2 regions of the Arthrobacter sp. SIMBA_036 genome follow, and region 2 is predicted to be linked to the other one. Evidence: predicted binding sites of a transcription regulator. Region 2 holds the regulator's gene; the other holds the start of a gene.
The links. The regulator HrcA, encoded in region 2, represses chaperone genes, less so after heat shock. The targets are predictions, from matches to a motif close to TTNGCACTCGNNNNNNNCGAGTGCNAA.
Positions count from the first base shown of each region.

Region 1: the regulator HrcA is predicted to act here: its motif matches at 3,116-3,142, upstream of SB659_RS03950 (Hsp20/alpha crystallin family protein).

Region 1 covers NZ_JAWRXG010000002.1:263,622-271,165, forward strand. Annotated here, with positions in the region: gene SB659_RS03930 (flotillin family protein) at 1-1,338, shown strand, start outside; gene SB659_RS03935 (hypothetical protein) at 1,331-1,567, shown strand; gene SB659_RS03940 (hypothetical protein) at 1,646-2,023, opposite strand; gene SB659_RS03945 (J domain-containing protein) at 2,020-2,415, opposite strand; gene SB659_RS03950 (Hsp20/alpha crystallin family protein) at 2,607-3,029, opposite strand; gene SB659_RS03955 (MerR family transcriptional regulator) at 3,174-3,587, shown strand; gene SB659_RS03960 (glycosyltransferase family 4 protein) at 3,736-4,902, shown strand; gene SB659_RS03965 (UDP-glucose dehydrogenase family protein) at 4,899-6,281, shown strand; gene SB659_RS03970 (hypothetical protein) at 6,548-7,150, shown strand; gene SB659_RS03975 (APC family permease) at 7,480-7,544, opposite strand, start outside.
Region 2 covers NZ_JAWRXG010000008.1:53,455-60,998, forward strand. Annotated here, with positions in the region: gene ybeY (rRNA maturation RNase YbeY) at 1-210, opposite strand, end outside; gene SB659_RS12130 (PhoH family protein) at 207-1,292, opposite strand; gene SB659_RS12135 (GerMN domain-containing protein) at 1,682-2,554, shown strand; gene SB659_RS12140 (16S rRNA (uracil(1498)-N(3))-methyltransferase) at 2,569-3,342, opposite strand; gene dnaJ (molecular chaperone DnaJ) at 3,345-4,475, opposite strand; gene hrcA (heat-inducible transcriptional repressor HrcA) at 4,530-5,537, opposite strand; gene SB659_RS12155 (DUF3097 domain-containing protein) at 5,703-6,551, shown strand; gene SB659_RS12160 (DUF4870 domain-containing protein) at 6,636-7,049, shown strand; gene hemW (radical SAM family heme chaperone HemW) at 7,066-7,544, opposite strand, start outside.

The DNA of each region.
Region 1 (7,544 bases), on a different contig from region 2:
TGGAAGGTAGCCGAGCCCAACGAGGCATTGATCATCTCGGGCCTGACACGCGGCACACTTGAAAACACCGATGGCATGGACTTCAAGATTGTCACCGGGAAGGGCGCACTGGTGGTTCCGGGACTTCAGACAGTGCGCACCCTCGCGCTGACGCTGAACGAGACAGAGCTCAAAGTTTCCTGTGTGACCTCCCAAGGCATCCAGGTGATCGTTGATGGCGTGGTGATCTACAAAATCGGCGATGCTCCACCGTTCATTGCCAACGCGGCGCGGCGGTTCCTCGGCCAGCAGCCCCGGATGGAAAGCCAGGTGTACAACGTCTTTGAAGGGCACCTGCGTTCGATCATCGGCAGCATGACCGTGGAGGAGATTATCCGGGAGCGGGACAAGCTTGCCTCACTGGTGCGGAGCGCCAGCGGCGTGGAGATGGAGAAGCTCGGCCTGGTGGTTGATTCCCTGCAAATCAAGGATTTGCAGGATCCCACCGGCTATATCCAGAACCTCGCCAAGCCACACATTGCGCAGGTCAAGATGGAAGCCCGGATCGCCGAGGCCACCCGGAACCGCGAAGCTGCGGAAAAGGAAGCAGAAGCTGCGGCGCTGATCGCCGATGCCCAGAGCCTTTCGGCCATCAAGCAATCCGCGGCCCAGGCCAACGCCGAGCAGGCTCGCGCTAACGCCGCCCAAGCGGGGCCTTTGGCCGATGCCACCGCCCGCCAGCAAGTGGTGGTCCAGGAAACGGAAGTGGCCAAACTCGAGGCCGACCGCGAAGAGCAGAAACTACAGACCACCATCCGCAAGCCCGCGGACGCGAAGGCCTACGCCCAGCGGACGGAAGCCGAAGCCAAAAAGGCAGCGGATATCAGTGCTGCGGAAGCACTGGCCAGGCGTACCGAGCTTGACGCCCAGGCCAATGCGCGGCGCGTTGAACTCGAAGCCCAAGCGAATGCAGGCGCGGCGGCAGCAATGGCTGGTGCCACTCGCCTGACGGGTGAAGCCGAGGCAGCGGCGACGACGGCGCGTGGCAACGCTGCCGCTTCGGCGGTGAAGGCCAAGGCGCTGGCTGAAGCCGAGGGCATCAAGGCTCGTGGTGAAGCCTTGGAGACCAACCAGGATGCTGTGATCTCCCAGCAGATCGCAGAGAACATGCCAGCGATCGTTTCCGCCGCGGCCGAACCTTTCTCCCGCATCGGGCAGCTCACGGTGCTCAACGGCGGCGATGGCCTGAACAGCATGGTGGGTGGAATCTTGTCGCAGGTCGGTAGCTTCCTGCCCTCCCTGGCGTCGGCGTTGCGCGGAAAGGAAGCGCCTCCGCCGTCGAAAGCTCCCAATGCATAAGGACGTCAACCGCAGCCTGACCGGAAAAATCGGCCGGGTGACCGGCACCATCGCACCTGGCACCATAGGCGAGGTCATGCTCCCCTTCCAAGGAGGGACGAGTGCGTTCTTCGCCCACCCGTTCGACAAGACGAGTGTGTTCCCGGTGGGCGAGAAAGTGTTGGTGATCTACTACGAGCCGCCCCAGACGGTGTATGTGGATGAGTTGCCCGAGGTTTTAAGGGAGTAGGAGCTTCATCGAGGGGCGAGCTCTCGGCACTTTGGGATGCTTATTCCCTCGAGATCTCGCCCCTCGGTGGTGTGCAACTCATAGTTGCGGGCCGTAGATGAACTCCTTGGCATGGTTGACGGCCTTCTTGAAGGCATCGTTGCGCAGGGTCACATGCTCTTGGCTTGCCCCGCTTCGGGGTTCCATGAATGTTGTGGGCCCGGGGCGGAGCATCCAGATATCCCCTGCGGGCGGAAGGTAGAACACGCCAAACGATCGGTGTTCCGGGTCGTCCGCCCAGATCGGCACTACCGCCACCGCCGCTCCCGTGTCCGGGTTGATCCATTGCGCCCGCGGCATGGGTTGCTCGTGGACCTCGGGATCCAGGAACGGCGCCGTCCCCCTCCCCCAGCGCTTCTCGAACCGTTCGTAAAACGCAGGAATGATGTGGCCGTCGTAGGGACGCCATGCGCTCATGAATGACTCCTTGGTGTTCGGGTGTTGTAAGACGGCGGAGCCCAACGCGGCGGGCCGAAGGATAGGGGCGGCTGGTCCGGATTGCCGGGGGCGGGCGGCGTTGTCCGGTGAACGCGAACCCTCACAGGCGTCCCGGCAGTCCGAGCAGGCAGGCCAGAGCGCGCGAGGTCATAAGCCGCCCGCTTCCTCGGGTCCGACAAAACGCCGTACGCCTGCATGATGGCGTGCAGTTGCTGGACGTCGGCCGCGGAAAGTGCGCCGCCGTCGTCGTCAGCTTGGCGTGTGTCCGGGTGATGGGTGCGGAGCAGCGAGCGGTACGCGTGGGTAATCTCACGGGCGGTCGCGTCGGGGGCCACCTGCAGGATCGCGTAGTGATCGGGTTGGTTGCTCACTGTTGTTTCCGTGCGTTTGCTTCCGGTGCGGGTAGGGGTTTGAGATGGCCCCCGGCGTGAGCCGAGGGCCATCCATCGGGAAGCAACGTCGGGGGCCGCGTTTTCTTTGCGCAAGATGCGCTGTGGGGTGGCACGAAGCCTGCGCCCAACTTTTCCGATGCGGTCGGTCTGATGCTCCCGGTCCTGCCGGACTAGGCGTTGATCTCCTGCCTTTGTCCGTTCGACGTGATTTCGATACGCCGCGGCTTGGCTTTCTCTGCAACGGGGATGCGAAGGGTCAGCACGCCGGCGTCGTAGCTGGCCTTGACGCCGTCGGTATCCAGCGTGTCGCCCAGGATCAGTTGCCGGCTGAAGACGCCCTGGGGGCGTTCGGCGGCGATCATTTCCGTGTTCTCGCCAGCTGGCGACTTCCGCTCCGCCTTGACCGTCAGGACGTTACGTTCGACGTCGAGGTCGACGGAATCGGGGCTGACACCGGGCAGATCAAACGCGACAACGAATTCTTCGCCCTCCTGCCAAGCGTCCATGGGCATGCCCGCCGGGCGTGCTGTTGTGCCAAAAACCTGTTGGGCGAGCCGGTCGAAATCGCGGAACGGGTCAGTGCGCATCAGCATTTTGTTCTCACTCCTTTGATCGTGATGCTGATCTGTTGTTCGTACCAGCCTTCCGGTGGATCTGTGTTGGCTGGTATAGATTTTTTATAGCACTGGTGAGAGAGTGGTGCAAGTGGATTTTCCGAAGATTTTTGAGGGGGTTTGATGGCTGGTTCTGGCGGCTCAGGTGCAGTGGAGCACGACGGCGGAAGGGACGTTCGCGAACGGGACGCGATGGGCGTTTACGCCATTTCCGTTGCAGCGGAACTGGTCGGTACCGGGCAACAGAACATCCGGCAGTACGAACGCAGAGGCTTGCTCACTCCGGAAAGGACCGACGGCGGCACTCGCCGCTACAGTGAGTCGGACCTCGCGACTTTGCGCCGAATCGGAGCGCTCCTGGATGAAGGGCTCAACCTGGCCGGGGTGAAACTCGTGCTCGAGCTGGAGGCGGAAAACCGTGGGCTGACCGAGGACAACCGGGGGTTGGCGGACGACAACCGCGAACTCCGGGCGGATAACAAGGGGCTGCGGAGGGATCTGAAGCGGGCGCGCACCCGCAGCGACCGGGAAGGCTAAGTCCTAGCCCCTGCTGTGCTCAAGCTATTCGGGCTCCCGCAGGTGGATCTGCCATGGTAAGCCCAACCCCCACCTGTTAACCAACTCTTCCTCCACAGGCCACCGGATCGAACCCGCACCGCCAACCGCCCCGACCACCGTTGAAGGCGTGAGGATCGCAATCGTCGCCGAATCATTCCTGCCACTGATGAATGGGGTAACCCACTCGATACTGCGGGTGCTGGAGCATCTGCAGGAGCGCGGGGATGAGGTGATGGTGATCGCGCCGTCGACGTCGGACACTGATGTTTCGAGCGTCGAGAAAGGTGCCTATGTGCACCGGCTTCCCTCGGTGCCGCTGGCCGGTTACACGAATGTGCGGGTTGCGCTGGGTGGTGTGAATCGGGTCAAGCGAATCCTTGCCGATTTCTCGCCCGACGTCGTGCATCTCGCTTCACCATTCGTCCTCGGCTGGCGCGCGGTGCAGGCCGCGCATCAACTCGGCATCCCGAGCGTGGCGATCTACCAAACCGAGGTTCCCAGCTACGCGGCCCGCTACGGCGTGCCATTCCTGGAGAACTGGGCCTGGAACCGTGTGGACAACATCCATCTCCTCGCCACCCGAACCCTGGTGCCGTCCACATTCGCGCTGAACCAGTTGCGCGGACGCGGCATCCTGCGCGTGGACATGTGGCGGCGCGGTGTGGATACCGCACGCTTCAACCCCGCGAAACGTTCGACGACGTGGCGCAGCTCAGTAGCGCCGCGCGGTCAACGGATCATCGGCTACGTCGGCCGCCTCGCCGTCGAAAAGCAGGTGGAGGACCTCGCAGTGCTGGCCGATCTGCCGAACACCAAGCTCGTGATCGTGGGCGACGGGCCGCAACGCTCGGCACTGGAGGCAGCGCTCCCTGACGCTGTGTTTATGGGATTCCTCGGCGCTGAGGCCCTGGCTGAGGCGGTGGCCTCCTTTGATCTTTTCGTCCATCCGGGCGAGTTCGAAACCTTCTGCCAAACCATCCAAGAAGCCATGGCGTCGGGCGTTCCCGTGGTAGCGACAGGCCGCGGCGGCCCCTTGGACCTCGTCGAAAATTCGCGCACCGGGTGGCTGTACGAGCCCGGGAATCTCGGCCAGCTTCACGACTACGTGCAGGACCTCATGGGCGACGACGCCAAGCGCCGAGCGTTCGCGACGGCGGCAACTGCGTCGGTCCAGGGGCGGACGTGGCCCGTGCTCAGCGCCGACCTGGTCCGGCATTACGAAGAAGTCATCGCTACTTTCGCGGCCGAATCCGACCCCACCGAACTTACCCCCAGCAAAGGACCCTCCTCATGAAGATTTCCGTGATTGGCTGCGGCTACCTCGGCGCCGTGCACGCCGCAACGCTCGCTTCCATGGGCCACACCGTGGTGGGGATCGACGTCGATTCCGTCAAGGTGGAACAGCTCAACAAGGCACTCGCACCTTTCCACGAACCCGGCCTGGACGAGTTGCTCCGGGATGGGCGCACTACGGGCAGGCTCGAATTCACCACGGATTTCTCGTTGGCCAGCGGGGCTGAGGTCCATTTCCTCTGCGTGGGCACCCCGCAGTCCAAGACCTCGGACACGGCGGACCTCTCCTATCTCGTCGGGGCTACGAGGAGCCTCCTGCCGCATCTGGCCGTCGGCGCCGCCGTCGTCGGAAAGTCAACGGTGCCGGTAGGCACGGTGGACAAGCTGCGAGATCTGCTGGCCAGGCGCTCGGACGTGCTGCTCGGCTGGAACCCTGAGTTCCTGCGCCAAGGCACTGCCGTCAAGGATTCCTTGGTTCCGGACCGGCTGGTCTACGGCGTTCCGGGCGGTAAGGGCGCCCCCGCCGGCGCTCCCATCACGGCCGTTTTGGATGCGGTGTACGAGCCGCTGATCAGCGCCGGCATCCCCCGGTTGGTGTGCAATTTCGCGACGGCGGAGCTGATCAAATCGGCGTCGAACGCTTTCCTGGCCACGAAGGTCAGTTTCATCAACGCGATGGCTGAGCTGTGCGACGCGTCGGGCGCGGACGTGAGTGAGCTGAGCGAGGCGATGGGCCTTGATCCGCGCATCGGGAACCGGTACCTGCACGCCGGGCTCGGGTTCGGCGGTGGCTGCCTGCCTAAGGACATCCGTTCATTCCGGGCCCAAGCGCGCGAGCTCTCGGTGCCGTCCGTGGATGAATGGATGGCGTTGGTTGATTCGGTGAACCTCGATCAACGGTCACGAACCGTGGAAATCGCCCGCGACATGTGCCGCGGATTCCTGTCCGGACGTACCGTGGCGGTGCTCGGCGCCGCGTTCAAACCGGACACCGACGACATCCGGGATTCGCCCGCGCTCGACGTCGCGCAACAACTCGCCGCAGCCGGCGCGCACGTCACCGTCACGGACCCCAAAGCCATCAACAACGCCTGGATCCGTTACCCGCAACTCCGCTTCGAGGCCTCCACCAAGCGCGCCCTCGAAGGAGCCGAACTGGTGCTGCTGCTCACCGAATGGAACGAATACGCCGCCCTGTCGCCTTCTGAGGCCGGGGCGCTCGTACGACGTCGAATGGTGCTGGACGCACGCAACGTCCTGGACGCCGAGGCCTGGCGAAATGCGGGGTGGACGGTTCGCGCATTAGGCGCGGGTAGCGGTGTGCTCGAGGAACGTACGCCAGAGGCACGGAGTGTGGAAAAGCGTGCTGCGCGGGCCTGAGACTTTGTAACACTAAATTCAAAGCGGACTTTTTTCGCCCCCAAGATTGCATCCGGTGTTATGGTCACACCACGCGCCTTCGCATGGCGCATTCAAAAGGGGGCAATACATTGAATTTAGGTTCCATTCGCGCTGTCAAAAATAGGCATTTCAAAGGCGCATCTCTCGGGACTCAGACCGGGACAATTGCAGGAACACTCGCCGTAGGATCGCTGCTCGTCCTGCTGACCGCTTGCGGACCCGGAACTGCAGGACAAGCCAGTTCCGTGAGCACCGCTGAGGGGACGCAGACAGCAACCGCGTCGCCGACCCCAACGCCCAGCAAGATCGCGGGCACTACCTGCACGTCGGAAAAAGTCACCCAAGTCAGTGTCGGCGAAACCTATGTCTGCACCGTGGATCAAGCAGGCAAGCTGACGTGGCTGGACTCAGCGGCCGCAACAAAGCTGACGGAAGAACGAGCCACTGCCGCGGCCACCAAAGCTGCTGCAGACAAAGCCGCCGCAGACAAGATCGCAGCAGACAAGGCAGCAGCAGACAAGGCTGCGGCCGATCAAGCGGCTGCGGCCCAAGCAGCAGCAGACAAGGCTGCGGCCGACCAGGCAGCGGCCGCCCAAGCTGCGGCCGATCAAGCCGCCGCAGCGCAAGCAGCGGCCCAGCAAGCAGCGGCGCAAAAGGCCGCAGCTCCGCCGGCCCAGAGCGGATGCGACCCCAACTATTCCGGGGCTTGCGTGCCCATAGCGTCGGATGTGGATTGCGCTGGAGGTAAAGGCAACGGTCCCGCATATGTCCGCGGCCCAGTGACGGTCATCGGCCGCGATATCTATGGACTCGATTCAGACGGCGATGGAATCGGCTGCGAGAAGTAATCACTCCGCTGGGACGGTCGTTGCTTCTGGTGCCGCGACCGTCCCAGCGAAACGTTAAGGCCGTCGCTGCGGCGCCTTTTTCGATACATACCTATCTGCGCCGCATTTGCACTTATCTTTCGTCGGGCACCACCTACGTCCTGCCGTACGGAACACCTAGTCTGCCTTTTTCAACCCCTAGTGCCCAAAACGGCGCATAGTCTCCTGTTGTGCCTCCGGGACGGGTTCCCGGTGTCCGGCGGGAATCCCCACCCGTCCTGATGTGGAGGCGCTACGGCACGGCTCCACCCACCTACCCCCAGGTGGAGTCGTGCCCATAAACCGTTCACTCAGTCACGGACAGCCGAAAGTTTGAGCCGCACGAACCGGTAGAGAATGCCCACAAGGAACATCA
Region 2 (7,544 bases):
CTCATCCATGGGTACGGAAAGGACATCCGTGGGCCCGGGCTCGTCCATCAATTCCACATGGAGCTTCTCCATGGCGGCTTCATCAACCAGGAGGATGGACAGCTCCGCCTGCGGGTGGATGTAGAGCCGCTCAAAGATGAAGCGTGACAGTGTCACCAGTTGGGCCTCGTCGACGTCCACGCCGGACTCGTTATTGACTTCAATACTCATCGGCGGTCTCCCCGTTTGTGCTGGGCCCCAGCAAGATTTTCCGTGCGATGGGCGTCATCCCATGAGCTATAGGCAGAAACGATGTCCGCCACCAGGCGGTGCCTTACGACATCCGCGGCGTCGAGGATTGAAAAGTTCACGTCATCGATGCCGTCAAGGATCTCGCGGACAATCCGCAGCCCCGATGTGGCTCCAAACGGGAGGTCGATCTGGGTAACGTCCCCTGTAACCACCATCTTTGAGCCGAAACCCAGGCGGGTGAGGAACATCTTCATCTGCTCGGGGGTTGTGTTCTGGGCCTCGTCAAGGATGATGAACGCATCATTGAGGGTACGGCCGCGCATGTACGCCAGCGGGGCGACCTCTATGGTGCCGGCGGCCATCAGCCGGGGGATCGATTCCGGATCCATCATGTCGTGGAGGGCATCGTACAGCGGCCGAAGGTAAGGATCGATCTTGTCACTCAGCGTTCCCGGCAGGAACCCCAGGCGCTCTCCGGCTTCCACCGCAGGCCTGGTCAAGATGATGCGGCTGACTTCCTTCAGCTGAAGAGCCTGCACGGCCTTGGCCATTGCCAAATATGTCTTGCCCGTTCCGGCGGGGCCGATACCGAAAATCACCGTGTTGTCATCAATCGCGTCAACGTAGTTCTTTTGGTTCAGCGTCTTGGGGCGGATGGTCTTGCCCCGGCTGGAAAGGATGTTGTGCGTCAGGACGTCCGCTGGATTCTGGACGGACTGGGTCCGCAACAGGGAAACCAACTGCTGCAAAACGTCCGGGGTAACCAGGGTCCCCTTGGCAACGAGCCCGCGAACTTCCTCAAGCAGGCGCATGATCCGAGGTATGACGATCGAAGGACCAGTCATGGACAACTCGTTACCGCGTGCGTGGAAGTTGACGTCCGGGAATTGTTCCTCGATGTACCGCAAGGCCTCGTCATGGCTGCCTAGTGAGTGAACCATCTGGTCGGAGTTGTCGAACGTGACGATTTCCGTGCGCGTGCCCGGCAAGGTGTGCGGGAACTCAGTTGGAGCCGGGTTACCGTTACCGGTCCTCGGCCTCCCATTCAAAGATTCACTCATGGTGCTGGCTGCTAAGCCTGTTCTCCTCTGGTTGTCTAGGCAATTCATCGATTCCAGCGGCGCTTGCTGTGGCTTCACCAGCGTCCTCGAACCACTTCAATCCTACGCCAGCCTGACTCGATGTCGGCGTTGGTCTCAACTCCGCATCGGGCTGGTATCAATCACGTTTCAGTTAGCGCCCTTCACCGTATTCGCAAGGGACCGCCGTCGGCTGTATGCAAAGCTGGCATAGGGGGTAACAAAGCACCGGCAGAACTGGTCCGGCGGAGAACGCCGCCGTGCATCAGTCCAATGCCACGGACCACACTGAGACAGGACGCTCCATCACACTGCCAGCAAGCCACGTATCCAGCGCACGGAAGCGGAAAACCGCCATGGCCGTGCCTGCGATGCTTGCTGTCTTCCTGCTCACCGGCTGTATCGCCAACAGCGGAACCAGCCAGTCCGTGCCGAGCTCCCCCACGGTGTCCGTCCAAGATGCTCCGGCAAGCAACGCGCCGTTGGAGACCACCCAAGCGTCAACCAAGATCCCGGTGTATTGGATCGGGCGCAGCAAGGACGAGGTCTACCTCTACCGCGAATTTCGGGACCTCCCGGGAGACGGGAACCCGGTAACCAGCGCGCTGCGCATCATGATGTCCCAAAAGCCGTTGGACCATGACCTGTTCACGCCATGGCAGAGCCCGGCGAACCTGGCGACGTCCATCTCCGGCAAGAACGTCATCACGGTGGATCTGTCCAAAGACGCATTCAACTCGAACCTCGATCCCGGAATGGCCCAGCGCGCGGTCCAGCAGCTGGTTTATACAGCGACGGCGGCTGCTTCATCATCCGGGCTCATCAACTCCGGCCAGCAGATCCAAGTGGTCATCCTTGTGGACGGGCATAAGGACTATATGGCATTCGGTCAGGTGAAACTCGGAGACCCGATGGATAGGGACGCCTCCGTCGTGGCGCCGCTGTGGATTATTGATCCCCAGGAAGACACGACCCTTCCTGCAGGCCTGGTCAAGTTCAATGGCCGAAGCACGGACAGTTCCAAGCCGATCACCTGGCAGCTGCTCCAAGACAACGGAACGGCCGACAAAACGAGCCTGCTAACCGGGCAAACCAAAGCCAGCGGGGACGCCGGACAGTATGGACTGTTCACCTTCAGCGCCACCCTGAAGAGAGGCAAGTACGAGGTCCGCGTGTCTCAGGTGGACGGCTCCGGCGCGACGATCGAAACGAGCACGGACACCAAGCTTTTCACTGTCGGATAGAGCTGGTCACCCAACTACCATCGGCCGAGAATGTCGCTTGCCAGGACGACGGCGGCCGGACCGGCCGTTGAGGACCTCAACACGTGATGACCCAAGAGCGCGGTCACTGCCCCGGCGTCGCTGAGGCGTGTGACCTCGCGAGGAGAAATTCCCCCCTCGGGGCCGACGATCAGCAGAACCTCGCGTGCAGGCGCCGATGCTGTTATTTCAAGTCCTGCAGCGGCCTCAAGAACTCCCCGCAACGAATTCTTGGCGTCTTCGTGCAGGATGATCGCCAGATCGGCTGCTGCAACCAGCGGGGCCAACCCGGCAGATTCCACGATGGGGCGCACCTCGGGGATCCACGCCCTGCGTGCCTGCTTTGCTGCGGCCGTGACCACGGACTCCCACTTCGCGTGCGCCTTCCTCGCGCGATCACCCTTCCACCTCACGATGGAGCGTTCCGCTTGCCAGGGCACGACGGCGTCGATCCCAAGTTCCGTTGCCGTCTCGATGGCAAGCTCGTCACGGTCGCCCTTGGCCAACGCCTGAACCAGCACCAGCCGAACGGCCGGCCGATCCTCGAATTCCACACCCGACGCGGTGACGGTCAGTGTCCCGGCTCCCGCGTCGGCCACCGTTCCCGTCAACCGGAACCCGGCGCCGTCGGATATATCGACCGACTCCCCGATACCGATTCTCTTGACCGTAACGGCGTGCCGGGCTTCGGGCCCCTCAAGGACGAACCTCGCGCCCGGTGTGACGGTTTCCAGACTGCCGGGCTCTGCGAAGAAAACGGGGTTACTCACCGCTAAAGGTTACCGAGTTTGTCCCGAAGCTTCGCGAACATGCCCCCGCTGGCCACCAGCTTGCCTTCGGTGAATTGCTCACCACGAAGCTTCGCCAGCTGCTGGAGCAGCTCCTCTTGGGCAGGGTCGAGTTTGGTGGGTGTCTCCACATGGAGGTGCACCTTGAGGTCGCCACGACCGTAGCCACGGAGGTGGGTTACCCCGAGGCCCCGGAGGGTGATGATTTCCCCGGACTGCGTGCCCGCCTTGACATCGATGTCCTGCTCGCCGTCGAAGGTCTCCAACTGCACCTCAGTCCCCAGGGCCGCTGCTGTCATCGGGACGCTGAGCGTCGCGTGGAGGTCATCGCCTTCCCGTACAAAGACCGAGTCGCTGTTGACGCGGATTTCCACGTAGAGGTCACCAGCAGGGCCGCCGGCGGGTCCGGCCTCGCCCTGTCCGGACAGCTGAATCCGGGTACCCGTGGCAACGCCTGCCGGAACTTTGATGGTCAGGGAGCGGCGGCTGCGAATCCGGCCTTGCCCGCTGCATTCGTTGCAAGGATCCTTGATGACCGTACCGAATCCCTCGCATGACCCACAGGGCGCAGTGGTCAGGACCTGGCCCAGGATTGACCTGACGGCCCGCTGGACCTGGCCGCTGCCACCACAGATGTCACAGCGCTCCGGCTGGGTTCCGGGACGGCAGCAGCTGCCGTCACAGGTGGGACAAACCACGGCTGTGTCCACCTCAAGCTTCTTGTTGACGCCGAAGACGGCGTCCTTGAGGTCGATACGCACACTGATGAGGGCATCCTGGCCGCGGCGGACACGGGAAGCAGGACCACCGTGACCGTGTCCGCCGCCTCCTCCGAAGAAGGTGTCGAAGATGTCTTGGAAGGCAAACCCTTGGCCGGAATATGCGCCGGAGCCGTTATCGGTGCCGTTCTCGTTGCCGGTTGCATCGTAGACACGGCGCTTCTGCGGGTCGGACAGAACTTCATAAGCATGCGTCACGGCCTTGAACTGCTCAGCGACATCCTCCCCGGGATTTACGTCCGGGTGGAGCTTCCGCGCCAACTTGCGGTACGCCTTTTTGATCTCTTCCCCGGTGGCTTCCGGCGAGACTCCCAAAACGTCATAGTGGCTGCTCAAAGTCTGTATCTCTTCCTTGTTGTTACTGCAGGTATTCCGATGATGGACGGCGTCTTAGTCGCCGAGAATGCGGGAAAGGTAGCGGGCCACCGCTCGCACGGCGGCCATGGTTGTTGGGTAATCCATGCGGGTTGGTCCCAAAATGCCCACCTTGGCACCGGATCCATAGCCAGTTGCCACAACGGACGCCTCGGCCAAACCGTCATAGGGATTTTCCCTCCCGATACTGACAGTTACTCCCCGGGGGTCATCACCCATATCCGATAACAACCGGAGCATGACAACTTGTTCCTCAAGGGCCTCCAGCACCGGACCAATGCTCAAAGGGAAGTCCACGTTGGAACGCGCCAGGTTTGCCGTGCCGGCCATCAGGATGCGTTCTTCACGGCTGTTGCCGCTGAGCACCTGGAGGCCATGCGCCAGGGTTTGCGCCACCCCACGGAGTTCAGGGGGGCAAAGCGCCACGACGGACGGAAGGACTTGGGGCAAGAGATCCACCTGGGTACCCGAGATACTGCCGAGGAACCTGGACCGCAACATCATCAGCGCCTCATTGCCGACGTCGAACCCTACATCGATGACCTTCTGCCCGACGCTTCCGGTATCGGCAATCAGGACCACCAGCACCTGCTGGGGCGCCAGCAGCACGAATTCGACGTGGCGTACCACCGCTCTCCTTGAGTGCGGGTACTGCACGACGGCGACCTGGTTGGTGAGCTGGGAAAGGAGCCGCACGGTACGTTCAAGAATGTCATCGACGTCGTCGGGGCCCTCAAGCAGCGAATGGATGGCACGGCGCTCAGCCGCGGAAAGCGGCTTAACCTGCGAGATGCGGTCCACGAACAGCCTGTAGCCCTTGTCCGTGGGGATACGCCCAGCGCTGGTGTGGGGCGCGGCAATGAGGCCCTCCTCTTCGAGGACAGCCATGTCATTGCGGATGGTGGCACTCGAAACGCCGAGGTGGTGGCGTTCAACCAGGGCCTTGGATCCTACAGGCTCCCTTGAATGAACGTAATCCTCAACGATTGCGCGCAGCACTTCCAACTTGCGCGGCTCACTCATTGCTCCACCTCCTGACATCTCATGGGTTAGCACTCAACATGCCCAAGTGCTAACAAGTCTAGTATGAGCCAACGCGTTGCTAGCATTGAAACCGCCCGCGGAGATTCAAGCGCGCGGGGCCGGCAGCAAACCGGTCTGATTCGAGCGCGAAGAGGTAAGAAGACCTTGGCTTTCGACCATTGGGGCCCACAGGACCTGGCGGCCCCCGCCAAACGCCAACTTCCCGAGGTACCCGTCCAGCGAGGCATGGTCCTTGAAGACGTGCAGTCCGGATGGGTCGGCGAAGTGACACGGGTGGAGAAGTCCGGCGGCATGCACATCGTGTCCTTGGAGGACCGGCGTGGAAAGACGAAGTCGTTCCAACTTGGATTTGGCTTCCTCCTGGAGGGCCAAGCGGTCCGGCTCCTGCCACCTGCCCCGCGTCCCGCTTCAGGGGCATCCACCGGCCGCACCGCCTCCGGCTCGGTCAAGGTTCAAGGCCAGCGCGCCCGGGTAGCGATGTCCAGCCGGATCTGGGTTGAGGGCAAGCACGACGCCGAACTGGTCGAGAAGGTCTGGGGAGACGATCTCCGCGTCGAAGGCATTGTGGTGGAACCCTTGCACGGGGTGGACGACCTCAAATCAGCCATTGCCGCTTTCTCTCCCGGTCCCACACGCCGACTTGGCATTCTGGTGGACCACCTTGTGCCTGGCTCCAAAGAGTCGCGCATTGCCGCGGAAGCGATGACAGTGCCGGGCGCGGCCGGCAATGTACTGATCGTGGGCCACCCGTACGTGGACGTCTGGCAGGCCATCAGGCCGAAGGTGCTGGGCATTGAGCAGTGGCCCGCGGTCCCTCGGGGGCTGGATTGGAAGACCGGGATCTTGCGTGCCTTCGGTTGGCCGCACGAAACTGCCGAGGACGTCGGCTTGGGATGGCAACGGCTTTTGGGCGCGGTTCGCAGCTACGCTGATCTGGAAGCGTCGTTATTGGGCAGGGTGGAAGAAGTGATCGACTTCCTGACAGCGCAGTGACAGGGCGTTGGTCTTGGGACGGGCACAGGACCAAGTATTCTGGGACAGCAACACCGCAGCATCGTAAAGCAAAGGGAAGACACCGTGGCAGAGAACGCTCCTGACGAACCAGGCAGAGCCGCAGGCCAGCCCCAGTACCATGGCGCGCCTGCCAACGCACTTCCGCTGACTGCCGGCGAGGACCGGCAGTGGGCCACTTTGGCGCACTTCGGAGGGATCCTCGGGTGCTTGCCATCCCTGCTGATCTACCTGATTTTCCGCGATCGCGGGCCGTTCACCGCCCAGGAATCGAGGGAGGCGCTGAACTTCACGCTACCTCCCACGATCGCCGCTGTGCTGGCAAACATCCTGGTCCTCTTGCCTGTGGTGGGCAACGTTTTTGCCATCATCGCCACCGCCATTTGGGTTGCGCTGACGTGCTTCTCCGTATCGGCCGGGATCCGGGTAAACCACGGTCAACCGCATCGATACAAGCTGAACCTGCGCTGGATCAAGTAGTTCCGCAGCGAGTCGACTAGTCGGTAAGAATCCGGCGCACCACGGCGTCGGCCAACAGCCTGCCCTTCAAGGTGAGCACCAAGCGGCCTTTGAAAGCGGCCACCGGGTCCACTAGTCCGTCCGCGATCAGGCCCGCCATCGCATGGCGTCCCACGGCATCCAGGGCGTTAACGACCAATCCGGTCCCCAACCGCGCCTCGAGCATGATTCGCTCCACCTCGCGGGTAGCGGAGTCCAATGTCTCACGCCCGGCGGCAGGCGAACTTCCCGAAGCCAGCCGTGAGGCGTATGCCGTGGGGTGCTTGACGTTCCACCAGCGCACGCCGCCCATGTGGGAGTGGGCTCCGGGGCCAATGCCCCACCAGTCGTCTCCGCGCCAGTAGGCGAGGTTATGCTGGCATGCCTGCTCCGGCGTTCGGGACCAGTTGCTGACTTCGTACCAGCTCAATCCGGATTCGGAGATCAATTTATCGGCGAGTTCGTATTTGGCGGCGT